DNA from 3 places in the Streptomyces sp. NPDC001828 genome. Region 3 is predicted to be linked to each of the others. Evidence: riboswitches for the same ligand, from Rfam matches in the RefSeq annotation. Region 3 holds a riboswitch; each other region holds the start of a gene.

Region 1 (10,131 bases), on a different contig from region 3:
CGGCAGGGAGAAGTACGGGCCGTGCCCGGCGTCGATCTGCCGCTGGGCACAGTGGAAGAAGTAGAGCCCGAAGTCGACGAGGGAGGCGGGTGCGGGGCGGCCGCCGAACTCCAGGTGCTCCTCGGTGAGATGCCAGCCACGGGGCCGTACGGCGATGGTGGCGATCCGTTCACCGAGCCGGTGGCGCTTGCCCTCTGGGGTGGTGAAGTCGATCCGCCGCTCGATCGCGTCGAGCAGCGTGAGCTGGCCGCCGATGATGTTGGCCCAGGTGGGGGCGGTGGCGTCCGCGAAGTCCGCCGTCCACACCCGCGCGCCCGAGTTGAGGGCGTCGACCGCCATGCCGCGCTCCGGGGGGCCGGTGATCTCCACCCGGCGGTCGGTCAGGCCGGGCGCGGGCGGCGCCACGCGCCAGGACGCGTCCGCACGGATGCCGGCCGTGGCGACGGAGAAGTCGAACGGTGAACCCGAGGCGAGGCGGGACGCCACCCGCTCGCGTTCCCTCAGGACGTGCCGGCGCCGGTCGCCGAACTCGTCCACGAGGAAGCCGAGGAACTCCAGGGCCCCGGGCGTGAGGATCTCGTCGTGCCGATGTCCCGGAGCGCCGAGCACCTGGGCACGGCTGGTCGGGGCGGAGAGGGTCATGCGGGTCTCCTCAGCGGGAGGGGCGGGGGCCGGACGGAGGCGGTCGTGCGGCCCCCGCCCTGGACACGGGGATGGCGGATCGGGCGGCGAGCGGGGCCCGGCCTTCCGGCCGGCGGGCGACCGCTAGTGGAACTGCTCCTCCTCGGTGGAGCCCGCCAGGGCCGTGGTGGAGGAGGCCGGGTTGATGGCCGTGGAGACCTGGTCGAAGTAGCCGGTGCCGACCTCGCGCTGGTGCTTCACGGCGGTGAAGCCGTGCTCCTGGGCGGCGAACTCCCGCTCCTGCAGGTCGACATACGCGGTCATGCCGTGCTCGGCGTAGCCGCGGGCCAGGTCGAACATGCCGTGGTTGAGGGAGTGGAAGCCGGCCAGGGTGATGAACTGGAAGCGGTAGCCCATGGAGGCGAGTTCGCGCTGGAACTTGGCTATCTGGTCGTCGTCCAGGGACGCCTTCCAGTTGAAGGAGGGCGAGCAGTTGTAGGCCAGCATCTGGCCCGGGTGCTCGGCGTGGACGGCCTCGGCGAACTCACGGGCCTGTGCCAGGTCGGGGGTGCCCGTCTCGACCCAGATGAGGTCCGCGTAGGGGGCGTAGGCGAGTCCACGGGCGATGACGGGTGCCATGCCGTTGCGCACCCGGTAGAAGCCCTCCGCCGTGCGCTCGCCGGTCACGAAAGGCGCGTCGCGTTCGTCCACGTCACTGGTGAGCAGGTTGGCAGCCAACGCGTCGGTGCGGGCGACGATCAGGGTGGGGACGTCGGCGATGTCGGCGGCGAGGCGCGCCGCGTTCAGGGTGCGGATGTGCTGGGAGGTGGGGACGAGGACCTTGCCGCCGAGGTGGCCGCACTTCTTCTCGGAGGCGAGCTGGTCCTCGTAGTGGATGCCGGCCGCCCCCGCCGTGATCATCGCCTTGGTCAGCTCGAACGCGTTGAGCGGTCCGCCGAAGCCGGCCTCGGCGTCGGCGACGATCGGGGCCAGCCAGTCGGTGGTGTCCGTGCCGCCCTCGGCGGTCGCGATCTGGTCGGCGCGCAGCAGGGCGTTGTTGATCCGACGCACCACCTGGGGCACGGAGTTGGCCGGGTAGAGGCTCTGGTCGGGGTAGGTGTGCCCGGCCTGGTTGGCGTCGGCGGCCACCTGCCAGCCGGACAGGTAGATCGCCTGGAGGCCGGCCTTCACCTGCTGGACGGCCTGCCCGCCGGTGAGCGCGCCCAGGGCGTGGATGTAGTCCCGCTCGTGCAGTTGGCGCCACAGCCGCTCGGCTCCCCGCCGGGCCAGCGTGGCCTCCTCGCGGACGCTGCCGGAGAGCCGCACCACGTCCTCGGCGCTGTAGGTGCGCTCGATCCCCTGCCACCGCGGATCGCTCGCCCACCGCCGCGCCAGCTCCGCGGCCGCCGCCGTCATCGTGTCTGCCTGTGCCATGACCGTCTCCCGGGAGTCGTAACCTGTGCGTCGTGAACTGTGCGAATGATCGGCACTGGGTGCCGTCGTGATGGTGGGGCTGCGGCCCGTCGGACCCCTGGCCGGCCATTCGAGCAATGGTGCAGAGCCGGGCGGAGACGCCGGGAGTGCCGACGTCAGGGCGTGAAGTCGCGCCCCGGATCCGCTCCGCCCGACGGAGTTCGGCGGGCCGCGATACGACTCTGGCATTGGCACTCAGTGCCAACAACCGTGGAAAGATGCCAAGTTCTGCGCATCTTCCGCCCGCACATTGCCAACTTTGCGAAGCCCGTACGAGGCACCCGGACGGCTACGATCGCGGGCAATGCCGACGATCGTGACCACACGGGAGCCACGGGTGAGCAAGACGTACGCGGGGGCGCGGCTGCGCCGGCTGCGGGAGGAACGGCGGATGAGCCAGGCCGACCTGGCCCGCACCCTCGCCATCTCCCCGAGCTATCTGAACCAGATGGAGCACGACTCCCGGCCCCTGACCGTGCCCGTGCTGCTGCGCCTGACCGAGGCCTTCGGCGTCGATCCGGGATTCTTCTCCGAGCGCGACACCAGCCGCCTGGTCGCCGATCTGCGGGACGCGCTCACCGGCGAGGTCTCCGTGGGCCGGGTGTCCGCGTCCGACCTCGCGGACCTCGCCGCGCGCATGCCCGCCGTGGCCTCGGTCCTGGTCGAACTGGGCCGTCGCAACCAGCACTTGACCGAGCGGCTCGCCGAGGTCGCGGAGGGGCGGGGGCTCGGCGCGGTGGCACAGCCGCGTTCCCCGCACGAGGAGATCCGCGAGTTCTTCTACCGGCGGCAGAACTACCTGCACGACATCGACCTCGCCGCCGAGGACCTGGCCGCCGAGACCGGCGTACGCCCCGGGGAAGTCCTGCGCGCGCTCTCCGCGCGCCTCGCCGAACGGCACGGCGTGCGGACCGCCGCGGACTCCGGCCGGCTCCTGCACCACTACGACCCCGGCGCCCGCGTCCTGCATCTCTCCAGCCGGCTGCGCCCGGGCCAGCAGGCGTTCCGGATGGCCACCCAACTCGCCCTGCTCGAACACGCGGAGGGAATCTCCGCCCTCGCCTCGGAGGACTTCGACCAGGACTCCGCCGCGTGGCCGCTCGCCCGGATCGGCATCGCGAACTACTTCGCCGCCGCGCTGATCCTGCCCTACCGCCGCTTCCACGCGGCCGCCGAGGAATCCCGCTACGACATCGAGCGCCTGACCGACCACTTCGGACTCGGCTACGAGACGATCTGCCACCGCCTCAGCACGCTGCAACGCCCCCGGCTGCGCGGGGTGCCCTTCTCCTTCGTGCGGGTCGACCGGGCGGGCAACATGTCCAAGCGCCAGTCCGCCACCGCCTTCCACTTCTCACGGGCGGGCGGCACCTGCCCGCTGTGGAACGTGTACGAGGCGTTCGCCGCACCCGGCCGCATCCACGTCCAGGTGGCGGCCATGCCGGACGGCCGGCGCTATCTGTGGACCGCCCGGGCGGTCTCCCGCCACCGGGGCGGCTGGGGCGAGCCGGGCAAGACCTTCGCCATCGGGCTCGGCTGTGAACTCCGGCACGCCGCACGGCTGGTGTACTCCGACGGCCTCGACCTCGCCAGTACCTCCGCCGCCGTCCCCATCGGCATGGGCTGCCGCCTGTGCGAACGCACCGACTGCCCGCAGCGGGCCGTACCGCCGCTGGACCGGCGCCTCGCCGTCGACGAGAACAGCAGCACCTTCGTCCCCTACCCGGTGGCCGAAGAGAAGCCGGGCATCGGCTGACGGGCGGGGGTGGACTTACTAGGACGTCCAACTATATGTTCGTGGGTAAGCCCGCGGTGCAGGGAAGCCGGTGTGAATCCGGCGCGGTCCCGCCACTGTGACCGGGGAGTGTGTCGCCGAGCGGTACGCCACTGACGTGTGAGACGTCGGGAAGGCGGGCGATGTGCGCTGATCCGGGAGTCAGGATACCGGCCGTGGGGTGTTCCGTGTTGTCCACGAGGATGGAGAAGACACGCATGGCACCGGTACGTGACCACGGCCCTGGTGATCCGTCGGAGTTCCCGAAGCGCACGGCCCTGTCCGCGCGTTCGTGACTCGTCGAAGGCTTCGGTCCTTCGCTGTCCCGCGCCTTGCGGGCGCCGCGCACCCCGATCGGTGCCGTCCCGCCGGCAAGCCGCGCCCTCCTCGGATCCCACCTGACGAGAGCAGGTTTCCATGGTCCGTGAACTCACCCACTTCATCGGCGGAAAGCACACCACCGGAACCTCCGGCCGCCATGCCGACGTGTACGACCCCAACACCGGCGCGGTGCGGGCCAGGGTCCCCCTCGCCGGCCGCGCCGACACCGAGGCGGCCATCGCCAACGCCGAGGAGGCGCAGCGGGACTGGGGCGGGTGGAATCCGCAGCGACGGGCCCGCGTGCTGCTCCGCTTCCTCCAACTCGTCGAAGGAGAGCGGGAGTCGCTGGCCCGGCTGCTCTCGTCCGAACACGGCAAGACCGTCGCCGATGCCCACGGCGACATCCAACGCGGCCTGGAGGTCGTCGAGTTCGCGGCCGGGATTCCGCACCTGCTCAAGGGTGAGTTCACCGACAACGCCGGCTCCGGCATCGACGTGCACTCACTGCGCGGTCCGCTCGGGGTCGTCGCCGGCATCACCCCCTTCAACTTCCCCGCCATGATCCCGCTGTGGAAGGCCGCACCCGCACTCGCCTGCGGCAACGCCTTCGTCCTGAAGCCCTCCGAGCGTGCCCCGTCGGTACCGCTGCGCCTCGCCGAACTCTTCCTTGAGGCCGGGCTGCCGCCGGGTGTGCTCAACGTGGTCAACGGCGACAAGGAAGCGGTCGACACCCTCCTGGAGGACCCACGGGTCCAGGCGCTCGGCTTCGTCGGCTCGACCCCCGTCGCCGCGCACATCTACGCCACCGCCGCGGCCCACGGCAAGCGGGCCCAGTGCTTCGGCGGCGCCAAGAACCACATGATCGTGATGCCGGACGCCGACCTGGACCAAGCCGTGGACGCGCTGATCGGCGCGGGCTACGGCTCGGCGGGCGAGCGCTGCATGGCGATCTCGGTCGCCGTCCCCGTCGGCGAGGAGACCGCCGACGCCCTGGTCGCCCGGCTCAAGGAACGCATCGCCACCCTGCGCATCGGCCGCTCCGACGACCCGGACGCCGACTTCGGCCCCCTGGTCAGCCGCGACGCGCTGGACCGGGTCAACCGTTACGTCGGCATCGGCGCCACCGAAGGAGCCCAACTCGTAGTGGACGGGCGGGGGTTCACGCTGCCCGGGAGCGAGACCGGCTTCTTCGCCGGAGCCTCGCTCTTCGACCACGTACGGCCGAACATGCGGATCTACCGCGAGGAGATCTTCGGCCCGGTGCTGTGCGTCGTGCGGGCCGCCGACTACGAGGAGGCCCTGCGACTGCCCAGTGAGCACCCGTACGGCAACGGGGTCGCCATCTTCACCCGCGACGGAGACACCGCCCGCGACTTCACGCGCAGGGTCAACACCGGCATGGTCGGCGTGAACGTGCCCATCCCGGTCCCGGTGGCCTACCACACCTTCGGCGGCTGGAAGCGCTCCGGCTTCGGGGACCTGAACCAGCACGGCCCGGACGCCGTCCGCTTCTACACCCGCACCAAGACCGTCACCTCGCGCTGGCCCTCCGGGGTCAAGGAGGGCGCGAGCTTCACCATCCCGACGATGGGGTGACCCGGTGACCACGACCCTGCTCAGCAAGGACCAGCTCGCCCTGGCCGAAGTGACCCTCGACTTCGCCCAGGAGCAGCTCGCCCCGCACGCCATCGCGTGGGACCAGGACAAGCACTTCCCCGTCGACGTGCTGCGCCGCGCGGCCCGGCTCGGCCTCGCCGGCATCTACGTGCGGGAGGAGTCCGGCGGCTCCGGGCTCACCCGCGCCGACGGCGTGCTCGTCCTGGAGGTGCTCGCCACCGGCTGCCCCTCCATCGCCGGATACCTCTCCATCCACAACATGGTCGCCTGGATGATCGACCGGTACGGCGACCAGCACCAGCGCGACCGCTGGCTGCCCGGCCTCTGCTCCGCCGAGACCCTCGGCAGCTACTGCCTCACCGAACCCGGCGCGGGCTCGGACGCGGCGGCCCTGCGCACCCGCGCCGAGCGCGAAGGCGACCACTACGTCCTGACCGGAGTGAAGCAGTTCATCTCCGGGGCCGGGGCCTCCGACGTGTACATCGTCATGGCCCGCACCGGCGGCGACGGCCCCGGAGGCATCTCCGCGTTCGTCGTCGAACGCACAGACCCGGGGCTCTCCTTCGGCGCCGACGAGCGCAAGATGGGCTGGAACGCTCAGCCCACCCGCCAGGTCGTTCTCGATCAGGTGCGCGTCCCGGCGGAGCGGCGCCTGGGCGAGGAGGGGGAGGGCTTCCGCATCGCCATGAACGGCCTCAACGGCGGCCGCCTCGGCATCGCGGCCTGCTCGCTCGGCGGCGCCCAGAGCGCCCTGGACCGCAGCCTCGCCCATCTCGCCGACCGCCGGGCGTTCGGCGCCCGGCTGCTCGACGCGCAGGCGCTCCAGTTCCGCCTCGCCGACATGGCCACCGAACTCACCGCCGCCCGTGCCCTGGTCCGCACCGCGGCCCAGGCACTCGACGGAGGTGACCCGGGGGCCGCCCAGCTCTGCGCCATGGCCAAGCGCTTCGCCACCGACACCGGCTACACCGTGGCCGACCAGGCACTTCAGCTGCACGGCGGGTACGGATACTTGAGCGAGTACGGCATCGAGAAGATCGTGCGCGATCTCCGGGTGCACCAGATCCTGGAAGGAACCAACGAGATCATGCGCGTCATCGTCGCCCGAGGACTCACGGAGAACCTGCGATGAGCCCGGACGGACAGGACGAGGTCCTGCTGCACACCGAGGGCCACACCGGATACGTGACCCTCAACCGCCCCAAGGCGCTCAACGCGCTCAGCCACACCATGGTCCGCCGCGTCGACGAAGCGCTCGCCGCCTGGGAGGACGACCCCGCCGTCGAGACCGTCCTGATCCGTGGCGCCGGCGAGCGCGGCCTGTGCGCGGGCGGTGACATCCGTTCCATCTACGAGGACGCGCGCGCGGGCGGCAGCGCCTCGGCGGACTTCTGGCGCGACGAGTACCGCCTCAACGTCCGCATCGCCCGCTACCGCAAGCCGTATGTGGCCCTCATGGACGGCATCGTCATGGGCGGCGGCGTCGGCGTCTCGGCCCACGGCAGCGTCCGGATCGTCACCGAGCGCTCCCGCGTGGCTATGCCCGAGACCGGCATCGGCTTCGTCCCCGATGTCGGCGGGACCCATCTCCTCACCCGCGCACCGGGCAGGCTCGGCACCCACCTGGCCCTGACGGGAAACGCGGTGGGCGCCGCCGACGCCCTGCTGTGCGGCCTCGCCGACCACTTCGTTCCGGCGGCCCGGCTCGGCGCGCTGACGGCCGACCTCGCCCGGTCGCCCGTCACGGAGGTGCTCGTGCGGCACACGACCGAAGCCCCGCCCGGTGAACTGGCCGAGCGGCGCGAGTGGATCGACCACTGCTACGCGGCCGACACCGTCGAGGAGATCGTCGACCGGCTCCTGGCGAGCGGGGTGACCGCGGCCAAGGAGGCGGCGGACACCCTCGCCGCCAAGTCGCCCACCGCACTCAAGGTCACCCTCGCCGCCCTGCGGTCCGCCGAGCAACTCGGCACCCTGGAAAGGGTGTTGGAGCAGGAATACCGCGTCTCCTGCGCGGCCCTGTCCGCACCCGACCTGGCCGAGGGGATCCGTGCCCAGGTCATCGACAAGGACCGCACCCCCCACTGGGCACCCGCCACCCTGGCCGAGGTGACCGACGACGACGTGGCCCGCTTCTTCGCTCCGCTCGGCGAGCGCGAACTGCGCCTCGCCGGGCCCGACTCCCCCGAGGAGGTGCCCTGGTGAGCGCTGTCGTCGCCTTCGTCGGGCTCGGACACATGGGCGGCCCGATGGCCGCCAACCTGGCGGCCGCCGGGCACCGGGTGATCGGCTGCGACCTCGTCCCCGAGGCCCTGTCGGCGGCGGAGGCCGCCGGGGTCGAGGTGGCACGAGACGCTTCGGCCGCCGCCGCCGAGGCGGACGTCGTGATCACCATGCTGCCCGCCGGCCGCCATGTCCTCGCCTTGTACCAGGACGAGGGGCTCCTCGCGGCGGCCAGGCCCGGCACGCTGTTCGTGGACTGCTCCACCATCGACGTGGCCGACGCGCGCGCCGCCCACGAGGCCGCCGTCGCGGCCGGGCACCGCGCCCTGGACGCGCCGGTGTCGGGCGGTGTGACGGGCGCCGAGGCCGGCACGCTCACCTTCATGGCGGGCGGGGGAGAGGCGGAGTACGGACAGGCCGCGCCGCTGCTCGCCGTGATGGGCAAGAAGGCCGTGCACTGCGGCGGCCCGGGCGCCGGACAGGCGGCGAAGATCTGCAACAACATGATCCTCGGCGTCTCGATGATCGCGGTCAGCGAGGCGTTCGTCCTCGGGGAGAGCCTCGGCCTGTCCCACCAGGCGCTGTACGACGTGGCCTCCACCGCGTCCGGCCAGTGCTGGGCGCTCACCGCCAACTGCCCCGTCCCGGGCCCTGTTCCGGCCAGCCCCGCCAACCGCGAGTACCGGCCCGGCTTCGCCGCGCCCCTGATGGCCAAGGACCTCGGGCTCGCGGCCAACGCCCTGCGGGCCGGCGGCATCGACTCCGGACTCGGCCTGCGTGCGGCCGAGTTGTACGCGGCGTACGCCGAAGGCGCCGGAGCGGGCGAGGACTTCTCCGGCATCGTCCACGCCCTGCGCGACGCGGCGGCGGCAGCGAGGCACCAGAAAGAGGGAACCCGATGACCGACACGGCGTACGAGACCATCGTCGTCGAGCGCAAGGGGCGCACCGCCCTGCTCACGCTCGACCGGCCCAAGGCGCTCAACGCGCTCAACCTCCAGGTCATGACCGAGGTCGTCGCCGCCACCGAGGCACTGGACCGGGATCCGGACGTGGGCTGCATCGTCCTCACCGGCTCCGAGAAGGCCTTCGCGGCCGGTGCCGACATCAAGGAGATGCGGCCGCGAAGCTACCTGGACATGTATCTCAGCGACTGGTTCACCGCCTGGGACCGGCTCGGCCAGTTGCGTACGCCGACCGTCGCGGCGGTCGCGGGCTACGCCCTCGGCGGCGGCTGTGAACTGGCCATGCTGTGCGACATTCTGCTCGCCGCCGACACGGCCGTCTTCGGTCAGCCGGAGATCAGACTCGGGGTGATCCCGGGCATCGGCGGCTCCCAGCGGCTGACCCGCGCGGTGGGCAAGGCCAAGGCGATGGAACTCTGTCTGACCGGCCGCACGATGGACGCGTCCGAGGCCGAGCGCGCCGGTCTGGTCTCCCGGATCGTGCCCGCGTCCGACCTGGTCGCCGAGGCGCTCGCGGTAGCGGACACGGTGGCCGGGATGTCCTTGCCGGTCGCGATGATGGCGAAGGAATCCGTCAACCGGGCCTTCGAAACGACCCTCGCCGAAGGCGTCCGCTTCGAACGCCGCCTGTTCCACGCGGTGTTCGCCACCCAGGACCAGAAGGAGGGCATGACGGCCTTCATCGACAAGAGGCCACCGGAGTTCACCCACCGGTAGGAAGAGCGCGGCCCGGCCGCCGTGAGCCTCCTGCCCACGGCGGCCGGGCCACCCCGCGTCAGGTCACCCGCCGGGCCTCCTGCCTCACATGGCCGCGCACACCCTGCCGTGCCAGCCACCGCTCCAGCTCCGCGACGTCCGCCCGGTCGAGCAGCGCCGGGTCGACCGTGGTCCGGATCTGGTGCGGCACCCCGGCGTCCAGGAGCAGGCGCAGGCAACGGGCAGCGGGAGCCGCGCTGTTGGAGACGCCCGTCACCTTCTCGTACGCGGCCGGGGCGGCCTTCACGTCGAAGCCGACCCAGTCGAGCAGCCCCTCCGAAAGGAGCTGCGCGAAGCGGCGCGGATAGGCGCCGCCGGTGTGCAGGCCGGTCGCGAAGCCGAGCGCGCGAGCCTCGCGCAAAGCGCCCGCCAGACCCGCCTG
Region 2 (10,131 bases), on a different contig from region 3:
ATGGATCCGCGCTGGTCGCCGTCATCCCGTCCGGTGAGCCGATGACGGCCCCCGGCCGGCGCGCGATGGCCGAGGTGCGGGCCGCGACGGCCGGCACGGGGGCGCGGGTCGGCGGTTCGGGGGTGCCCGAACTCGACCTGGTGCGGGGCGTGTACCGCCTGGTCCCGCTCGCGCTCGCGGTCATGGCGCTGCTCGGCTTCGCCGTGATCGCCCGGCTGCGGTCCGCCCGGGCGGCCGTGCGGGCGGTGCTGTGCGGGGTGGTGTCGGCGCTCGCGGTGAGCGGGCTCCTGGTTCTCGTCTGGCAGTACGGCCCCGGCGCCCGGCTGCTCGGCGGGGTCGCGGCGACGGGGGCGGTCACCGGGTGGATCCCGCTGGTGGCGGGCGCCCTGGCCTTCCTCCTCGCGCTGGACCTGGCCGTGCCGGGCGGCTCGGCGCCGCGCGGCCGGGCGGGCGTCGGGCTCGCGGGAGCCCTGCCGCTTTTGGCCATCGGGCTCGGCCCGCAAGTGGAACTGGCCATTCTGGTCACGGCACTTGGCGGTGCGGTGCTGCTCGGCCCGGCGCTGCTCCGGGCCCTCTCCGTGTTGCCCGGACGGTCACGGCCCGGCCCACACGAAAGGGCCGCGAAATCCCCCGCAAGTGCCCTTCCGGCCACCCCCGCGTCATCTTATTGGTCTAGACCTAGATCGCCGCTCGGCCATACGATCCCCCTGGCCGAACCATCGGACCACGCACAGTGACATCACGGCATACGCGAACCTGGGGGAACCCGCATGCTCGAGGCACTCGGAATCCAGCAGTCCACCGAAACCGTCTACCGGCTCCTGCTTGAGCAACCGAGTTATGGCGTACCGGAGTTGGCCGAACAGCTGGGGTGGCCCGAGAGCGAGGTCAGGTCGGCGCTCGCCCATCTCGCCGACCTGCGGCTCGTCCTCATGGACGACGCTTCGGACCCGATCGCACCGTTCAACCCGGATGTCGGGTTCGCGTTCCTGCTCTCGCGCGCCGAGGCCGAACTGACCAAACGCAGACGCCAGGTCGAGCGGGCCCAGCAGGCGGTGGCGGCGATCCTCGCCAAGTTCAGCGAGAGCGGCACCTTCCGGCACGACGTGGTCGACCGCATCCAGGGCGTGGACGCGGTGCGCGAACGCCTGGAGGACCTGGCCTCCAGCGCCCGCGCCGAGTGCCTCTCCCTGCTGCCCGGCGGCGCCCAACTCCCCGACACCATGGACGCGAGCCAGCCCCTCGACGAGCTGGCCCTGGAGCGCGGGGTGCGGATCCGCAGCGTTTACCAGGAGAGCTTCCGCAATGACGCCGCCACCCTGGAGTACGTGCGCTGGTACTCCGACCTGGGCGGCGAGGCGCGCACAGTGCCGATCGTCCCGATGCTGATGGTGATCGTCGACCGCAGCGCCGCGCTGGTCCCGGTGGACCCGGAGGACGCGCGGGCCGGCGCCCTCGAAGTGCGCAGCCGGGGCCTGGTCAACGCCCTGGTCGTGCTGTTCGACCACCTGTGGGAGTCGGGCACCCCTTTCGGGGAGGCCCCGCGCCGCAACGAGCACGATCTCTCGCCGCAGGAAAGGGAGTTGCTGCTGCTCCTCGGCATCGGGTGCACGGACGACATCGCCGCGCGGCGGCTCGGGATCTCCCTGCGCACCGTGCGCCGGATGAGCTCGGAACTCATGTCCCGCCTGGGTGCGCGCAGCCGCTTCGAGGCGGGGGTGCGGGCGGCCAAGGAGGGCTGGCTCTGAGTCCACGAAAGGGGAGTTGGCCGAACTCGTGACCCGTCCGGAATCCGGACGGGGGTTCCCTTGACCGAATCTCTCCCCTAGATTTCCTGCGCATTACCAAGTGATCCAACGCACAGGTGATCGTGAGGGGACGGAACCACCCAATGCCGGAATCGACGGAAGTGAAGAGACCGGTGATCACGCCCTCGCGCGTGGTCATCGCGCTCTGCCTGATCGCGCCCTTCGTGGCGATGCTGTGGGTGAGCTCGTACGCCAAGACGGATCCTGCGCTCGGCGGCATCCCGTTCTTCTACTGGTACCAGATGCTCTGGGTGCTGATCTCGACGGTGCTCACGATGATCGCGTACAAGCTGTGGCAGCACGACCAGCGTTCGCGTACCGCCCCCGCCCCGCGCACCTCCGACGACACCGAGGGGGGTGCGTCCAAGTGAAGGACGGCGTGAACGGCGTCGCACTCGGCGTCTTCATCTTCTTCTTCCTGGCCGTCACGGTCATCGGCTTCATGGCCGCCCGCTGGCGCAAGGCCGAGAACGAGGCCAGCCTCGACGAATGGGGCCTGGGCGGGCGGTCGTTCGGCACCTGGGTCACCTGGTTCCTGCTCGGCGGCGACCTCTACACCGCGTACACCTTCGTCGCGGTGCCCGCGGCGATCTACGCGGCGGGCGCGGCCGGCTTCTTCGCGGTGCCCTACACGATCCTCGTGTACCCGCTGATCTTCACCTTCCTGCCGCGCCTGTGGTCGGTGTCGCACAAACACGGCTATGTCACCACCTCGGACTTCGTGCGCGGCCGGTTCGGCTCCAAGGGCCTCTCGCTCGCGGTGGCGATCACCGGCATCCTCGCCACGATGCCGTACATCGCGCTCCAACTGGTCGGCATCCAGGCAGTGTTGGACGTCATGGGCGTGGGCGGCGAGTCCGGCAACTGGTTCGTCAAGGACCTGCCGCTGCTCATCGCGTTCGCGGTGCTCGCGGCGTACACCTACTCCTCGGGCCTGCGCGCCCCCGCGCTGATCGCGTTCGTGAAGGACGGCCTGATCTACCTCGTCATCGCGGTGGCGATCATCTACATCCCGATCAAGCTGGGCGGCTTCGACGCGATCTTCAGCGCCGCGCAGCACAAGTTCGCCGGTCCGCCCGGCGGCAAGCCGACCGGGGCCATCGCGCCCGGCGAGTCGAGCCAGTGGACGTACGCCACGCTCGCCCTCGGCTCGGCGCTCGCGCTGTTCATGTATCCGCACTCGATCACCGCGACCCTGTCCTCGCGCAGCCGCAACGTGATCCGCCGCAACACCACGATCCTGCCGCTGTACTCCCTGATGCTGGGGCTGCTCGCGCTGCTCGGCTTCATGGCGATCGCGGCGGGCGTCAAGGTGAGCAACGGGCAGCTGGCCATTCCGCAGCTGTTCGAGGACATGTTCCCGGACTGGTTCGCGGGCGTCGCCTTCGCGGCGATCGGCATCGGTGCGCTGGTCCCGGCGGCCATCATGTCGATCGCGGCCGCGAACCTCTTCACCCGCAACATCTACAAGGACTTCATCAAGCCGGACGCGTCACCCGCGCAGGAGGCCAAGGTCTCCAAGCTGGTCTCGCTCGTGGTGAAGGTCGGCGCGCTGGTCTTCGTCCTGACCATGGACAAGACGGTCGCGATCAACTTCCAGCTGCTCGGCGGCATCTGGATCCTGCAGACCTTCCCGGCCCTGGTCGGCGGCCTGTTCACCCGCTGGTTCCACCGCTGGGCGCTGCTCGCCGGCTGGGCGGTCGGCATGGTCTACGGCACGCTCGCCGCGTACGGGGTGGCCTCGCCCACGCAGAAGCACTTCGGCGGCTCCTCCAAGGAGATCCCCGGCATCGGCGAGATCGGCTACATCGGCCTGACGGCCTTCGCGATGAACGTGGTGGTGACGGTCGTCCTGACCTTCGTCCTGCGCGCGGTGAAGGCCCCCGACGGCATCGACGAAACCTCCCCCGCCGACTACACGGCCGACGCCGGCGACCCGGGCGTCGCCGTCGAGCTCCCCCCGGCGACGGCGGGCTCGGCGCACTGATCCGGCGCCACGCCCCGTACGGCCAAGGGCCGCCGCATCCGAGAGGGTGCGGCGGCCCTTCCGTGTGGCGACACAAGATGTGGGGGGTGCCCGATGAGGCACCCCCCACATGTATGCTCGTGCTCGCTGTCGCCGCAGGGGAATCCGGTGGGAATCCGGAACTGTCCCGCAACGGTATGACCTGTACGTCTTTGTACGGGTCGAGTCCGAACACCTGCCGACGGTGCGTCCGGGTCGACCGAACCGGATGCCAGACGTCCGGGCCTCGCGGTTGGGCCGGTGGACGACGCGCTGAGGGCTGCCCCGACGCGCGCCGACGCCTCCCCCGAAGGCCCCGTGCCGAGCGAGGGAGTGCCCCCACGTGACCATCGCCCCAGCGGATCCCGCTTCAGCGATCACCGAAGAGCTCGCGGATGCCCCCGGGACCGCGCTGCTGCGGACCCTGACGGAGCTCACCGCCGATCTCGCGGACACCGACCCCGGCCGGGTCGCCGCCGCCGCGCTGCGGGGCCGCAACGCCCGCTCCGACGAGGCCGAGCTGCGCGAGCTGGCCACCGAGGCGGCCGCGGGGCTCATCTCCGAGGACCCGGCCTACTCCCGGCTCGCCGCCCGCCTCCTGACGATCACCATCGCCGAAGAGGCCGCCACCCAGGGCGCGGTGTCCTTCTCCGGCTCGGTCGAGGTGGGCCACCAGGAGGGCCTGATCGCCGACCGGACCGTCGAGTTCGTCCGCGCCCACGCGGCCCGTCTCGACGCCCTGGTGGACTCGGCCATCGCCGACGGCGCCGACGACCGCTTCGGCTACTTCGGCCTGCGCACCCTCTACTCCCGCTACCTGCTGCGCCACCCGATCACCCGCAAGGTCGTCGAGACCCCCCAGCACTTCATGCTGCGCGTGGCGTCCGGCCTCGCCGAGGACGAGTCGGTCCGCGCCCTGGACGAAGTGGCGTCCCTGTACGGCCTGATGAGCCGCCTGGACTACCTGCCGTCCTCCCCCACGCTCTTCAACTCCGGCACCCGGCACCCCCAGATGTCGTCCTGCTACCTGCTCGACTCGCCGCTCGACGAGCTCGACTCGATCTACGACCGCTACCACCAGGTGGCCCGCCTTTCCAAGCACGCCGGCGGCATCGGCCTCTCGTACTCCCGCATCCGCGGCCGCGGTTCGCTGATCCGGGGCACCAACGGCCACTCCAACGGCATCGTCCCGTTCCTCAAGACCCTCGACGCCTCGGTGGCCGCGGTCAACCAGGGCGGCCGGCGCAAGGGCGCGGCCGCGGTGTACCTGGAGACCTGGCACTCCGACATCGAGGAGTTCCTGGAGCTGCGCGACAACACCGGCGAGGACCAGCGCCGCACGCACAACCTGAACCTCGCGCACTGGATCCCCGACGAGTTCATGCGCCGGGTGGACGCCGACGGCACGTGGTCGCTGTTCTCGCCCGCCGACGTGCCCGAGCTCGTCGACCTGTGGGGCGAGGAGTTCGACGCCGCCTACCGCGAGGCCGAGGCCGCCGGGCTCGCCCGGAAGACCATGCCGGCCCGGGACCTGTACGGCCGCATGATGCGCACCCTCGCGCAGACCGGCAACGGCTGGATGACGTTCAAGGACGCCTCCAACCGCACCGCCAACCAGACGGCGGAGCCCGGCCACACGGTCCACTCCTCCAACCTGTGCACCGAGATCCTGGAGGTCACGGACGACGGCGAGACGGCCGTCTGCAACCTCGGCTCGGTGAACCTCGGCGCGTTCGTGGTCGAGGGAGCCCACGGCGGGGAGATCGACTGGGAGCGCCTGGACGACGCCGTCCGCACCGCGGTGACCTTCCTGGACCGGGTCGTCGACATCAACTTCTACCCGACCGAGCAGGCGGGCCGCTCCAACGCCCGCTGGCGTCCGGTGGGCCTGGGCGCGATGGGTCTGCAGGACGTCTTCTTCAAGCTGCGCCTGCCCTTCGACTCCCCCGAGGCGAAGGCCCTTTCCACCCGGCTCTCCGAGCGGATCATGCTCACCGCCTACGAGGCCTCCACCGACCTCGCCGAGCGGTCGGGCCCGCTGCCCGCCTGGGACAAGACCCGCACCGCGCGCGGTGTGCTGCACCCCGACCACTACGACGTCGAGCTGACCTGGCCGGAGCGCTGGGCGGCCCTGCGGGAACGTATCGCCAAGGTCGGCATGCGCAACTCGCTGCTCCTCGCGATCGCCCCGACCGCGACCATCGCCTCCATCGCGGGCGTGTACGAGTGCATCGAGCCGCAGGTCTCCAACCTCTTCAAGCGCGAGACGCTCAGCGGTGAATTCCTCCAGGTGAACGGCTACTTGGTGGAGGAGCTCAAGAAGCTCGGCGTGTGGGACGCGCAGTCCCGCGAGGCGCTGCGCGAGGCCAGCGGCTCGGTGCAGGACTTCGGCTGGATCCCGGCCGACGTGCGCGCCCTGTACCGCACGGCGTGGGAGATCCCGCAGCGCGGCCTGATCGACATGGCCGCCGCCCGCACCCCCTTCCTCGACCAGTCGCAGTCGCTCAACCTGTTCCTGGAGACGCCCACCATCGGCAAGCTGTCGTCGATGTACGCGTACGCCTGGAAGCAGGGCCTGAAGACGACGTACTACCTGCGCTCGCGCCCGGCGACCCGCATCGCCCGCGCCGCCCAGGCCGCCACCATCCCCGTCCAGCAGGCCGCGCCCGACGCCGACGCGGTCGCCTGCTCCCTGGAAAACCCCGAGTCCTGCGAGGCCTGCCAGTAATGAGCTCCACCGACAAGAACCTCCTCGACCCGGGCTTCGAGCTGACCCTGCGTCCCATGCGCTACCCGGACTTCTACGAGCGCTACCGGGACGCGATCAAGAACACCTGGACCGTCGAGGAGGTCGACCTCCACTCCGACGTCGCCGACCTCGCGAAGCTGACACCGGGCGAGCAGCACATGATCGGCCGTCTCGTCGCGTTCTTCGCGACGGGCGACTCGATCGTCTCCAACAACCTGGTGCTGACGCTCTACAAGCACATCAACTCCCCGGAAGCGCGGCTCTACTTGAGCCGTCAGCTCTTCGAGGAGGCCGTGCACGTCCAGTTCTATCTGACGCTGCTCGACACCTACCTGCCCGACCCGGAGGACCGCGCGGCCGCGTTCGACGCGGTCGAGGAGATCCCCTCGATCCGCGAGAAGGCGCAGTTCTGCTTCAAGTGGATCAACGAGGTGGAGAAGCTCGACCGGCTGGAGACCAAGGCCGACCGCCGCCGTTTCCTGCTCAACCTGATCTGCTTCGCGGCCTGCATCGAGGGCCTGTTCTTCTACGGCGCGTTCGCCTACGTCTACTGGTTCCGCAGCCGGGGCCTGCTGCACGGCCTCGCCACCGGCACCAACTGGGTGTTCCGCGACGAGACGATGCACATGAACTTCGCCTTCGAGGTCGTGGACACCGTCCGCAAGGAGGAGCCCGAGCTCTTCGACGACGAGCTGGAGCAGCAGGTCACCGACATGCTGAAGGAGGCGGTCGCCGCCGAGCTGCAGTTCGGCCGTGACCTGTGCGGCGAGGGCCTGCCCGGCATGAACACCGAGTCGATGCGCGAGTACCTGGAGTGCGTCGCCGACCAGCGGCTCACCCGGCTCGGCTTCCCGGCGGTCTACGGCTCGCAGAACCCGTTCTCGTTCATGGAGCTCCAGGGCGTCCAGGAGCTGACGAACTTCTTCGAGCGCCGCCCCTCCGCCTACCAGGTCGCGGTCGAGGGCTCGGTCGGCTTCGACGAGGAGTTCTAGCCTCCTGACGCACCACGGGCGAGGCCCCGCTCCCACGGGGGGAGCGGGGCCTCGACTCGCTTGTGGCGTACGTCAGTTGTTCGGCACGGTCTCGTAGCGCGGGGTGCCCTCCGCCATCTGCTTCAGCGCGTCCTTGCGGTCGCGCTTGGAGAGGCGGTCGATGTACAGGTAGCCGTACAGGTGGTCCGTCTCGTGCTGGAGGCAGCGCGCGAAGTAGCCGGTGCCGCGCACCTTGACGGGGTTGCCCTCGGCGTCCTGACCGCTGACCACCGCGTAGTCGGGGCGGGCCAGCTCGGCGTACGCGGTCGGCACGGACAGGCAGCCCTCGTTGGACTCGTCCAGGACGCGCTGGTCGGCCGGCAGCTCTTCGAGCACCGGGTTGCAGACGGCGCCCACGTGCCGCACGCCCTCGTCGTCCGGGCAGTCGTACACGAAGACCTTCAGGTCCACGCCGATCTGGTTGGCCGCGAGGCCCACGCCCTCGGCCGCCTTCTGGCTGGCGAACATGTCGTCGATGAGCTGGGCGAGCTCGCCGTCGAACGCGGTGACGTCCTTGCACTCCTTGTGGAGCACCGGGTTGCCGACGACCGTGACCGGGCGGGCGGTGCCACGCTCGCGGTGGGCCAGCTCACGCGCCTCGCAGTCCTCCGTGTCCACGACGAACCCGTCGTTCTCGACCTGCTGGTCCGTCTCCTGCTGCGCCATGTCCGCCGTGAGCCTTCCTGAAATCCCGATTCGATCCGTACCAGCCTAAGGCCGGTTCAGCAGACTTCTTCCAGATCCCGCCACTCCCGGCTGTCCGGGTTGTCGGCCACCCAGCCGTCGAGCAGGCCGCGCACCAGGCCCGCGGGGGCCGCGATGCCGCATTCGCGCTCGGGGACCCACAGGTCGCCGTTGGTGCGGTGGCCGAGCGGGCCGGGGTGGCCGGGCTCGCTGTGGTCGTGCGGGTCGAGGTGCTCGCCGTCGCCCTCGTCGCTGGGCATCTCCGACTCGGAGCAGGCCCGGCAGAGCAGGCGTACCGAGGAGGACCAGTCCTCGGCGGCGAAGCCGGCGTCGGCCGCGAGGCGCTCCAGGGCGTCCCGGTCGGTCTCGGTGGCCGCCTCCAGGAGGACCACCCAGGTCGGCACGGGCGAGGGCGCCCACAGCTCGATCTCGTCGAACACCGGGAAGGACGGCCCCGCGGCGGTGGTGCGCTCGCCGTGCGGGACGCCGTCGTGCAGGACGACCTCGCCCCAGCGGCGGCCCGAGGAGGGCAGCGGGATGGAGAGGACCTCCATGCGGGCCGGGTCCAGCCTGCGGCCCCACACCACCTCGGCCTCGCCCTCGGGCGACAGGCGCACTGCGGCACTGCCCAGCTCCATGCCGACGGGCTCGCCGCTGCCGGTGGCCTCGCCCGGCACCTTCAGGCCGTAGGCCTGCCAGGCGCGGCGGGCCAGCGGCCAGTCCTGCAGGGCGGTGGCCGCGATGCCCACGTTCCACCAGTCGGGGGCGCCGCTCTCCTTGTCGAGCAGCGCCACGGCCCGCAGCCCGGCGGCCCGCGCCTGCTCCCAGTCGTGCCGGAACTTGTGCAGGAGCGCCAGGTTGAACCAGGACTCGGACAGCCAGGGCTCCAGGTCCGCCGCGCGCGTCAGCAGCGCCCCGGCGTCCTCGTACCGGCCGTCGCCGATCAGCGTGAACGCACGGTCTGTGGCCTGCCGCCACGAGGCGGAGGGCCGGTGCCGTCCCTTGCCGAAGATCCTCACGATTCCCGCCTGCCCAGACCGGCCCCGACTACCGGGTCGGTCTTACGGTCTCCCAGTTTTCTGGGTTCTTTTCGCATCCAACCATGCCCAGCCGGAAGGCCGCTCATTACTCCTGGGTTACCCAGGAGACACCCGGGTCAGACAGCCTCGGGCCAGCACGCGTGCCAGGGATTCGACAACCTGGGGATGGTAGTCACGGCCGGTGCCCAGGCGCAGCTGTTCGAGTGCGTTCAGGGATCCGCCGGGCCCCTCCGAGCCCTCCGCCAGATCGTCGTAGGCGTTGACCGTGCGGACGATTCTGGCGGGCAGCGGCTGCTCCCGGTACGGGTCGGCCTGCCGCTCGACGATGAGGGCCACATCGGCGGGCACCCCGGTCTGGCGCACCACCGCGCCGCCGAGCAGCGCGATCCGGCGCTGTTCGGCGGCGGGCAGCTCGGCGGTGGCCCCGGCGGGGACCGGGTCGAGCAGCGAGAGCTGCCCGATGTCGTGCATGAGGGCCGCGTACTCCAGGACGGTCAGCTCGCTCTCGGACAGACCCAGCTCGCGCCCGACGGCCCGGCTGAGCTCGGCGACCCGGCGGGCGTGGCCCGCCTTGGTGTATCCGGCGATCTCGGTGGCGCGGGCCAGTGAGGTGATGGTCTGGCGGTAGGTGACGCGCACGGCCGCGTACCGCCGGAAGGCCAGCTGGGTGAGGAGCAGCGGCACGCAGAACACGGGCAGCGCCCACAGCCCGGCGACCGCGACCGCGAGGGCGATCACCGTGCCGGTGGCGCAGACGGCCGACCCGATGCCGAGGAGGCCGCGCAGCTCGTCCCGCAGCAACGGGCCGAAGGGG
Region 3 (10,131 bases):
CGGCGAGGACCTCTTCGGGGTGCCCCGGGCGCTGCTCCTGTTCGTGGGCGGCTTCCTCTTCGCGCACGTCGTCGAGCGGGTGCTCGCGGTGCGGCAGGCCGCCCACGGGGCGGGCGAGCACCGGGCCCCGCAGGTCGGCGTCACCGTCGCGTCCGCGATGGTCGGGCACAGCCTGATGGACGGCATCGCGATCGGCGCGGCCTTCCAGGTGGGCGCCGGAATGGGCCTCGCGGTGGCGCTCGCCGTGATCACCCACGACTTCGCCGACGGCTTCAACACGTACACGATCACGAGCCTGTACGGGAACGAGAAGCGCAAGGCGCTCGCGATGCTGTTCGCCGACGCGCTGGCCCCGATGGCGGGTGCCGCCTCGACCCTGCTGTTCACCCTTCCGGAGCAGCTGCTCGGCAGCTATCTGGGGTTCTTCGGCGGCGTACTCCTCTATCTGGCCGCCGCCGAGATCCTCCCCGAGGCCCACCACGAGCACCCCGCCCTGTCGACGCTGCTCTTCACCGTCGCGGGCGTCGGGTTCATCTGGCTGGTGGTGGGCATCGCCGGCTGAGCGCGTCACCGGGCGCAGCCCTCGGCGAACCGGCGGGCCACCTCGGGGCGGGCCGCCCAGTGCGTGTGCAGATAGCTGGCGTGCACGCCCCGCTGTACGAAGCCCTCGACGCGGCGCTCCGGGTGCACCACGCCCCATGCCGGGTCGGCGCCCGCGCCCGGCTCGATCACCGTGCGGTGGAACTCGTGGCCGCGCAGCCGCGTCCCGGCCACGGCCAGGCTGTTGTCCCGCACCGCGACGGCCTCGCGGTAGCCGAGGGTGAGGCGGCCCGACATCCGCGCGTCCGCGTCGAGCACCCCGCACATGGGCTGCCCGTCGAGCGAGCGCGCCAGATACAGCAGCCCCGCGCACTCGGCGGCGACCGGCGCGCCCGACCGGGCCAGTTCGGCGACGGCCTTGCGGAGCCGTTCGTTGGCCGACAGCTCGTCCGCGTACACCTCGGGGAATCCGCCCCCGATCACCAACCCGCTCGTCCCGGGCGGGAGTTGCTCGTCCTTGAGCGGATCGAAGGTGACGACCTCCGCGCCGGCGGCGGCGAGCAGCTCGGGGTGCTCGGCATAGGAGAACGTGAACGCGGACCCCCCGGCGACGGCGATCACGGGCCGGTGCGCCTTCGGTCCCTCGTGAGGGCCCGGCGTTCGAGGAGCGAGGTCCGGGGCGCAGTCCCGTGCCCCCGGGCCGGCGGCCGACGACCCGTCCGCCGGAGGCTTGAGGGAAGGGGCGGGGTGAGGAGACTCGAAGGCCGGATCCCACGCCTCCGCGCCCAGCGGCGGAGCCGTACGGGCCAGTGCGAGCAGCCCCTCCAGGTCGCAGCCCGCCCGGACCTGGGCGGCCATCGCCGCCACCGCGTCCACCGCGTCGGCCCGCCGCTCGGCGACCGGGACCAGGCCGAGGTGGCGGGAGGGCGTGTCGACCTGGGGCGCGCGGCGCAGGGCGCCCAGGACCGGGATGCCCACGTCCTCAAGGGCCTCCCGCAGGAGCGCCTCGTGCCGGTCGGAGCCGACCTTGTTGAGGATCACCCCGCCGATCCGCACCTCGGGGTCCCAGGAGGCGAAGCCGTGCACCAGCGCGGCCACCGACCGCGACTGCGAGGACGCGTCCACGACGAGCACCACCGGGGCCCGCAGCAGCTTCGACACCTGGGCGGTGGAGGCGAGTTCGCCGAGCCCGCTCGCCCCGTCGTACAGGCCCATCACGCCCTCGACGACGGCGAGGTCGCAGCCGCGCGCCCCGTGCGCGAACAGCGGGGCCACCAGGTCGGGACCGCACATGTACGCGTCGAGGTTGCGGCCCGGCCGCCCGGTGGCGAGCGAGTGGTAGCCGGGGTCGATGTAGTCGGGGCCCACCTTGTGCGGGGACACGGCAAGGCCGGTCCGCGCGAAGGCGGCCATCAGGCCGGTCGCGACGGTGGTCTTGCCGCTGCCCGACGCCGGGGCGGCGATGACGAGACGTGCTACCACTCGATGCCCCGCTGGCCCTTCTGGCCGGCGTCCATCGGGTGCTTGACCTTCGACATGTCCGTCACCAGGTCCGCGAACTCCACCAGCTGCTCGGGAGCGTTGCGGCCGGTGATGACCACGTGCTGGGTGCCGGGCCGGTCGCGCAGGACCGAGACGACCTCCTCGACGTCGACCCAGCCCCAGTGCAGCAGATAGGCGAACTCGTCGAGCACGTAGAACTTGTAGGTCTCGGCGGCCAGGTCGCGCTTGACCTGCTCCCAGCCCTCGCGGGCCTTCTCCTCGTGGGTGGGCTCGCCCTCGGCGGTCTCGCGCTGGATCCAGGACCAGCCCTCGCCCATCTTGTGCCAGTCCACCGGGCCGCCCTCCCCGGAGGCCCCGAGGACCTTCAGCGCGTTCTCCTCGCCGACCTTCCACTTCGCCGACTTCACGAACTGGAACACCCCGACCGGCCAGCCCTGGTTCCAGGCGCGCAGCGCCATGCCGAACGCGGCCGTCGACTTCCCCTTGCCGACGCCCGTGTGCACCATGACCAGGTGCCTGTTACGACGCTGACGGGTCGTCAGGCCGTCCTCGGGTACGACACTGACCTGTCCCTGCGGCATTAAGCGGCCCTCCTCGAAGTTGCGGTGGCGTCCTTGACGAGACCGGCGATGGAATCCGCCCGCAGCTCGTCCAACGTGACGGCGGTGCCGCCGAGTTCGCGTGCGAGCTCCCCGGCGAGCCCGAGCCGGACCATCCCCGACTCGCAGTCCACGACCACCGAAGCGGTGCCCTCGCCGGCGTGCAGCCGGGCCGCGCGGGCGCCGAGCGCCACCGGCTCGGGGCCGCCCGTGGCCCGGCCGTCGGTGACGACCACGAGCAGCGGCCGCCGCGAGGGATCGCGCAGCCGCTCCACGCGCAGCACGTCGTGGGCCTTGAGCAGCCCCGCCGCGAGCGGGGTGCGCCCGCCGGTCGGCAGCGTCTCGAGCCGGGCGGCGGCCGCGTCCACCGACGAGGTGGGCGGCAGCGCGAGCTCGGCCTCCTTGCCGCGGAAGGTGATCAGGCCGACCTTGTCGCGGCGCTGGTAGGCGTCGAGCAGCAGCGAGAGCACCGCGCCCTTGACCGCGCTCATCCGCTGCCGCGCGGCCATCGACCCGGAGGCGTCCACCACGAACAGGACGAGGTTGCCCTCGCGGCCCTCGCGGGTGGCCTGGCGCAGATCGTCCCGGCGCACCACGAGTCCCCGTCCGGAGCGCCCGCGCGCCCGCTGGTGCGGGGCCGCGGCCTGTACGGTCGCCGCCAAGTGCAGCTTGGTGAGCGCCCCTTGGGGCCGGCGCGACCCGGTGGTGCGGCCGTGGTCGGTGCGGGCCCGCGAGCGCCGGCCTGCCGCGCCCTCGCCGAGGCCGGGCACGCTCAGCATCTTCGTACGGAACGGCTCGGCGGCCTTCACCGCGGCCCGCTCACCGGGGCCGCTCGGGGAGGGCGACGCGGGCGGCTCCACCGCGTCGGAGGAGTCGGAGGAGTCGGGGGTGCTGGAGGTGCCGGACGCGTCCGAGGACTCGGGGGACTGAGGGGATTCGCGGGACTCGGCGGGGTTCTCGGGGGAGTCGCCCTGCGGCGGAACCCCGCCTCCGCCACCGCCGTCGGGGCCCCCGGGGCCTGGGTCGGGGTCGTCGTCCCCGTCCTTGGACCGCTCGTCCCTGGACTGCTCGTCCTTGAACTGCTCAAGCGTCTCGTCGAGCTTGTCCTGGTCCAGGCCCGGGGCGTCGAACGGGTTGCGCCGGCGCCGGTGCGGCAGCGCGAGCAGCGCGGCCTGGCGGACGTCCTCGCTCGTCACCTCGGTGCGCCCCGCCCACGCGGCGAGCGCGGTCGCGGTGCGGGCCATCACGATGTCGGCGCGCATGCCGTCGACCTCGAACGCCGCGCAGGTGGCGGCGATCTGGAGCAGCACCGCGTCCCCGAGCACGACGGACGGCAGCAACTCCCGTGCCGCCACGATCCGTTGGCGCAGCGCGCCCTCGTCCTCGGCCCAGCGCGCGGCGAAGCCGGCCGGGTCGTCGTCGTAGGCGAGGCGGCGGCGCACCACCTCGACCCGCTGCTCGGGCTCGCGCGAGGCCGCGACCTCCACGGTCAGGCCGAACCGGTCGAGCAACTGCGGCCGCAGCTCGCCCTCTTCGGGGTTCATCGTGCCGACGAGCAGGAACCGCGCGGCGTGCCGCACCGAGACGCCCTCGCGCTCGACGTAGGACGAGCCCATGGCGGCGGCGTCGAGCAGCAGGTCGATGAGGTGGTCGTGCAGCAGGTTGACCTCGTCGACGTACAGGATGCCGCGGTGGGCGTCCGCGAGCAGTCCCGGCTCGAAGGACTTCACGCCCTCGCCGAGCGCCCGCTCGATGTCGAGGGCGCCCACCAGGCGGTCCTCGGACGCGCCGACGGGAAGCTCGACCATGCGGGCCGCGCGGGCCGTGCCGGGGCCGCTCTCGTGCGGCCCGTCCGGGCACTCGGGGTCCGGCGCGGCCGGGTCGCAGCTGAACCGGCAGCCCGCGACGACCGTCACCTCGGGCAGCAGATCCGCGAGCGCCCGCACGGCGGTGCTCTTGGCGGTGCCCTTCTCGCCCCGGACGAGGACACCGCCCACCGCCGGGCTGACCGCGTTCAGGAGCAGCGCGAGGCGCAGGTCGTCCATGCCGACGACGGCGGTGAACGGATACCGGGTGCTCATGTGCTGATCTCTCCTTCGAGTAGTGCTGTACGCCGGGGGCCCGCGAGACTGGCCGGGGCGTCCACGGGGCGTCGCGGGGCGGCCCTGGTCATGGCGCCCCCGGCGGGATGAAGGGCAGCCCGGCGGGCGGACCCTGCTCGATCAGGCGCAACAGGGCGTCGGTGTCCGCGTGTTCTTCGATCAGGTCGCCGAGCCGGTCGAGCTGCTCCTCGCGCAGCACCCCGAACGAGGTGTCGGGCGCGGGCACGAACCGGCGGCCCGCATCGTGCGCGACCCGTTCGAGGAACCGGCGCCGGAACGCGTCGCTCTCCAGGGAGCCGTGCCAGTGCGTCCCCCACACCGAGCCCACCCGGCACCCGTCCAGGAAGGTCTCCCCGCCCAGGACCTGGGCCACCCCGTGGTGGATCTCGTACCCCTCGACCCGCTCGCCGAGGGCCTCGCCGACGGGCCGGGCCAGGGTCTTCTCGGCGGCGAACCGCACCCGTACGGGCAGCAGCCCGAGGCCCGCCACCGTGCCCGCCTTCGACTCGACGTCGTCCTCGATGTGTTCACCGAGCAGCTGGAACCCGCCGCAGATGCCGAGGACCGGGCGGCCCCCGGCGGCCCGGCGGGCGAGCTCGGCCGCCAGGCCCCGCTCGCGCAGCCACTCCAGGGCGCGGACCGTGCCGCGCGTGCCGGGCACGACCACCAGGTCGGCGTCGGTGAGCTCCTCGGGCCGGTCCACGAACCGCACGACCACGCCGGGTTCGGCCGCGAGCGCGTCCACGTCGGTGAAGTTGGACATCAGCGGCACCGCGCAGACCGCGACCCGCAGCACGTCCTCGCCGACCGGAGGCGTCACCACCGACTCCCGCACGGCCCCGCGCATCGAGACGCGCAGCCCGTCCTCCTCGTCGATGCCCAGGCCGTGGGCGTACGGCAGGATCCCGTAGGTGTGCCGCCCGGTGAGGCCGCGCAGCATCTCGATGCCGGGCTCCAGGAGCGTCACATCGCCCCGGAACTTGTTGACGACGTACCCCGCGACCAGCGCCTGGTCCTCGGGGCTCAGCAGCGCCGTCGTCCCGAAGAACGAGGCGAAGACGCCGCCCCGGTCGATGTCGCCGACCACCACCACGGGCAGCCGGGCGGCTCGCGCTATGCCCATGTTGACGATGTCGGTGCGCCGCAGATTGATCTCGGCCGGGCTGCCCGCGCCTTCGCAGATCACGGCGTCGTACGTGTTCCTGAGCTCCGCGAGGCAGTCAAGGACGGGGCCGAGGAGCGCCTCTCGGCGCCCTCCGCTCAGCGCGTTCCCGGCGGACGGCCCGCCGGACGTGCCGAAGAACCCGCGGGCGCTCAGCTCGCCCACCGGCCTGCCCATGAGGACGACCTGGCTGGAGCGGTCGCTGCCGGGCTTGAGCAGCACCGGGTTCATGAGCGCGGTCGGCTCCACCCGGGCCGCCTGCGCCTGCATCGCCTGCGCCCGGCCGATCTCCGCGCCCTCGCGCGTGACGAACGAGTTCAGCGACATGTTCTGGCCCTTGAAGGGCGCGACCTTGACGCCCCGGCGCACCAGCCAGCGGCAGATCCCGGCCGTGACGACGCTCTTGCCGGCGTCCGATGTCGTGCCCGCGATCAGCAGCCCGCCACCCATGTACGTCCCCTCCTCACAGCGGCCCGCGCCACCACGGCGGTGGCCAGCGTCAGCCAGCCCACCGTGCGCGAGAGCCGTACCGCCCGTTCGATGTCCGCGACTTCGACGGCCCGCCCCGGCGCGTTCAGGACCGGCCGGTGCTCGACGCGTCCCGCGTACGAGAGCGTGCCGCCGAGCCGTACGCCGAGCGCCCCCGCGAACGCGGCTTCCACGGGGCCCGCGTTGGGGCTCGGGTGCCGGGCGGCGTCCGCGCGCCAGGCCCGTGCCGCGCCCCGGGTGTCGGGGCCCGCGAGGGCCGCGAGGACGGCGGTGAGGCGGGCGCCCGGCCAGCCCATCACGTCGTCGAGGCGCGCCGAGGCCCAGCCGTAGCGGCGGTACCTGGGCGACTTGTGCCCGACCATCGCGTCGAGGGTGTTGACCGCCCGGAAGCCCACGAGTCCGGGTACGCCCGCGAGCGCGCCCCACACCAGGGCGCCGACGACCGCGTCCGAGGTGTTCTCGGCGACCGACTCGACGACCGCGCGGGCGATGCCGTCGGCGTCCAGGGACTGCGGGTCGCGCCCGCACAGGTGCGGCAGGCGCTCCCGGGCCACCTCGATGTCGCCCGCTGCCAGCGCCCCGCCGATCGCGCGGGCCTCGCGGCCCAGCGAGGTGCCGCCCACCACCGTCCAGGTGGCGGCGGCGGTCAGCGCGACGGATGCGTGGGGGCGGCCGCGTACGGCACGGGAGACGAGGGCCGCGGCGCCCGCCGCGCCGCCCGCGCACACCAGGGTGTGCAGCGCGCCCCGGCCGCGGTCGTCGCGCCACAGTGCGCGTTCGGCGGCGGCGGCCGCCCGGCCGAACGCGGCGACGGGATGGCCGCGGCGCGGGTCGCCGAGCAGGAGGTCGCCGATGAGCCCGGCCGCGGCGCCGTAGGCGAAGGTGCGAGTGGCCCGCATGCTCAGCGCGCCGGGGCGTCGCGGAGGGGGCCGGAAGGTCTCGACGGGCAGGCGCGCATGGCGGTGTGTCCTCACTCAGGGTGTCCGCGCCCTGGTACGACGTGACCGGCGGTGAGAGTTCCTGGCTTCACGGGGATCTCTCCCCGGTGACAGTGGCGGGACCGCGCCGGATTCGCACCGGCTTCCTCTTCTGCCGCCGTAGCTGGCCGGTGCAGTCCACCACGGTGCGAGAACACCCGTCAACTTGCTGTTGACCTGCGGCGCGAGAGAGTGCCCGGCGTCACGGCGAACCGCCCCGCGGCGGGGGCCACGGGGCGGTTCGGGTGGTGCGTGCGGGTCGGGCGGTGCGACGCGCGGGTCAGGCGACGATCAGATAGATCCCGTACGCCACGGCCGCCGCGCAGAGCGCGAAGCAGGCGTACGCGCCGGTGCGGGCCATCGCCACGTTGCCCGCGGTGCCGGAGGCCGCGGCCTCCCGCTTGGTGAGGCCGACGATGCCGAGGGTGAACAGGCCCACCAGGCCGACGGTCACCGCGAGGCTGACGCCGAAGACGGAGCCGAGAGCTGCCCAGTCGATGTGCATGAGGATTCCTTAGCTGTGCCGGAGCAGCGGGGTCAGACCGTCGCCGGGGTGGGCGGATCGGCGGGGGCCACCGGGGCCGGGGACTGGATGGTGGCCTTGAGGTCGGCGGCCGCCGCGGCGAGGCCGGTCGGGGGCGGGGTGACGGCGGCGATCGCGGTGGTGATGACACCGGCGGGCTCGGCCACGGGAGTCTCGACGACCTCGTCGGCGGTGACGTTGTGGTGGTCGACCGGCTGGCGGCGCGACAGCTTCCAGATGACGCCCGAGCCGGCGATCAGGAGGACCGCGACGGCGGCGATGCCCCAGGTGCCCTGCTGGGTGAGGAACTCCGCGCCCGCGCCGACCAGGCCGGCGGCCGGCAGCGTCAGGACCCAGGCGACCGCCATGCGGCTCGCGGTGGACCAGCGGACCACTCCGCCCTTGCGGCCGAGGCCCGCGCCCATGACGGAGCCGGAGCAGACCTGGGTGGTGGAGAGCGAGAAGCCGATGTGCGAGGAGGCCAGGATGACGGTGGCGGCACCGGTCTGGGCGGCGAAGCCCTGCGGCGGGCGCAGCTCGGTCAGGCCCTTGCCCATGGTGCGGATGATGCGCCAGCCGCCGAGGTAGGTGCCCATCGCGATGGCCAGACCGGCCGAGACGATGACCCACAGCGGGGGGTTCGCGCCCGGGTGCAGCACTCCGCCGGTGACCAGGGCGAGGGTGATGATGCCCATCGTCTTCTGCGCGTCGTTGGTGCCGTGGGCGAGCGAGACGAGACCGGCCGAGGCGATCTGGCCGGCCCGGTAGCCCTTGGCGGTGGCCTTCGGGTCGGTGTTCCGGTTGATCCGGTACGTGAGCTTGGTGGCCAGCATCGCGGCGACACCCGCGACGATCGGGGCGGCGACGGCGGGGAGCAGCACCTTGGTGACGACGGTGGAGCCGTTGACCGAGCCCCAGCCGGCCGACATGACCGCGGCACCGATGAGGCCGCCGAACAGGGCGTGCGAGGAGCTGGAGGGCAGTCCGAGCAGCCAGGTCAGGAGGTTCCAGAGGATGGCACCGACCAGGGCCGCGAAGATGACCTCGGTTCTGATGCCTTTTTCGTCGATGATCCCGCCGGAGATCGTCTTGGCGACCTCCACTGACAGGAACGCGCCGACCAGGTTGAGCGCGGCGGACATGGCGACCGCCGTCTTGGGCTTCAGGGCGCCGGTCGAGATGGTGGTGGCCATCGCGTTGGCGGTGTCATGGAAACCGTTCGTGAAATCGAACACGAGAGCTGTCACGATCACAATCGCGAGCAGCAGCGTGATGTGTTCCATTTACCCAGTCAATCGTTCGACGTCAGTGGCGGGACGAACGTAAGTAACCTGAGTGAACGGAAGATGAACTGGGGCGGGCGCAGCGGTGACCGTGGCCGTTTCTCGCTCCCCGTCGGCGAGCGGGGCCCGTTCAGCGCCCGGCCGCGAACCGCTTCAACTGCGCAAAACTCCCATTGAAGAGATTCTGGTCACCCGGCAGGCTCCCGCCGCCGTTCGCGTACTGCCAGAGCGTCCAGTACGACCAGCCCGCGGGCAGCGCGCCCGGCGTGGTGGCGTACCTGGCCAGCCACAGTGCGTGGGTCGGCCCGAAGGCGCGGCTGCGCCCGGTGCAGTCGTTCCACCAGGCGGCGGTCGTGTAGATCACCGGCCGGCGCCCGGTGCGCAGCCGCACCTCGTCGCTGAACCCGGCGATCCACTGGGTCATCGCGGCCGGGCTCAGGCCGTAGCACTTGGCGGAACTGCGGCTCTTGGTGTCCTTGGCGTCCTTGGTGTCCTTGCCGTACGGGTTGTGCTCCAGGTCCACCGCGGGCGGCAGCGTCCAGCCGTCGCCGGTCCAGCCGCCGCCGTTGCGCACGAAGTAGTCGGCCTGCGCCCGGCCCGAGGACTGGCCGGGAACCGCGAAGTGGTAGGCGCCCCGGACCAGACCCGCCCTCCGGGCGCCGTCGTACTGCTGGCCGAAGTAGGGATTGCGGTACGTCGTCGCCTCGGTCGCCTTCACGTAGACGAAGGAGGCGCCCCGGCTCCTGGCCGCCGCCCAGTCGACGCTGCCCTGGTGCGAGGAGACGTCGTGGCCCGCGGGCCTGGTCTCGGCGGCGGCCCCGGGCGGGGCCGCGAGCGCGGCGCAGCCGAGAACGAGCGCGGCCAGGGATCCCGCGAGTGCGACCCGCGACCGGACCCGACGAAGCAGTGGATTACGGCCGCTAGTCATGCATTCCCCCGAAAACCCGGTGTAC

Evidence for each region. A riboswitch is a leader RNA that binds a small molecule or an ion and turns the genes downstream of it on or off. The one in region 3 is predicted to bind cobalamin.
Region 1: linked by a shared signal. The riboswitch ahead of ACFYZA_RS04495 (CoA-acylating methylmalonate-semialdehyde dehydrogenase) and the one ahead of ACFYZA_RS26065 (cobalamin biosynthesis protein) in region 3 are both predicted to bind cobalamin.
Region 2: linked by a shared signal. The riboswitch ahead of ACFYZA_RS29325 (ribonucleoside-diphosphate reductase subunit alpha) and the one ahead of ACFYZA_RS26065 (cobalamin biosynthesis protein) in region 3 are both predicted to bind cobalamin.

What each region holds. Positions count from the first base shown of each region.
Region 1 covers NZ_JBIATV010000001.1:964,871-975,001, forward strand. The annotation lists gene aceB (malate synthase A) at 1-642, opposite strand, end outside; gene aceA (isocitrate lyase) at 766-2,055, opposite strand; gene ACFYZA_RS04490 (short-chain fatty acyl-CoA regulator family protein) at 2,432-3,850, shown strand; cobalamin riboswitch at 3,877-4,062, shown strand; gene ACFYZA_RS04495 (CoA-acylating methylmalonate-semialdehyde dehydrogenase) at 4,286-5,785, shown strand; gene ACFYZA_RS04500 (acyl-CoA dehydrogenase family protein) at 5,790-6,938, shown strand; gene ACFYZA_RS04505 (enoyl-CoA hydratase/isomerase family protein) at 6,935-8,011, shown strand; gene mmsB (3-hydroxyisobutyrate dehydrogenase) at 8,008-8,931, shown strand; gene ACFYZA_RS04515 (enoyl-CoA hydratase) at 8,928-9,710, shown strand; gene ACFYZA_RS04520 (anaerobic ribonucleoside-triphosphate reductase activating protein) at 9,769-10,131, opposite strand, start outside.
Region 2 covers NZ_JBIATV010000012.1:109,743-119,873, forward strand. The annotation lists gene ACFYZA_RS29305 (MMPL family transporter) at 1-737, shown strand, start outside; gene ACFYZA_RS29310 (LuxR C-terminal-related transcriptional regulator) at 771-1,748, shown strand; gene ACFYZA_RS29315 (DUF3311 domain-containing protein) at 1,892-2,179, shown strand; gene mctP (monocarboxylate uptake permease MctP) at 2,176-3,795, shown strand; cobalamin riboswitch at 3,892-4,032, shown strand; gene ACFYZA_RS29325 (ribonucleoside-diphosphate reductase subunit alpha) at 4,157-6,541, shown strand; gene ACFYZA_RS29330 (ribonucleotide-diphosphate reductase subunit beta) at 6,541-7,554, shown strand; gene def (peptide deformylase) at 7,627-8,259, opposite strand; gene ACFYZA_RS29340 (hypothetical protein) at 8,316-9,296, opposite strand; gene ACFYZA_RS29345 (HD-GYP domain-containing protein) at 9,414-10,131, opposite strand, start outside.
Region 3 covers NZ_JBIATV010000010.1:66,161-76,291, reverse strand. The annotation lists gene ACFYZA_RS26090 (ZIP family metal transporter) at 1-562, shown strand, start outside; gene ACFYZA_RS26085 (cobyrinate a,c-diamide synthase) at 568-2,022, opposite strand; gene cobO (cob(I)yrinic acid a,c-diamide adenosyltransferase) at 2,016-2,624, opposite strand; gene ACFYZA_RS26075 (putative cobaltochelatase) at 2,624-4,723, opposite strand; gene ACFYZA_RS26070 (cobyric acid synthase) at 4,812-6,356, opposite strand; gene ACFYZA_RS26065 (cobalamin biosynthesis protein) at 6,338-7,294, opposite strand; cobalamin riboswitch at 7,389-7,531, opposite strand; gene ACFYZA_RS26060 (hypothetical protein) at 7,653-7,877, opposite strand; gene ACFYZA_RS26055 (anion permease) at 7,910-9,178, opposite strand; gene ACFYZA_RS26050 (GH25 family lysozyme) at 9,309-10,106, opposite strand.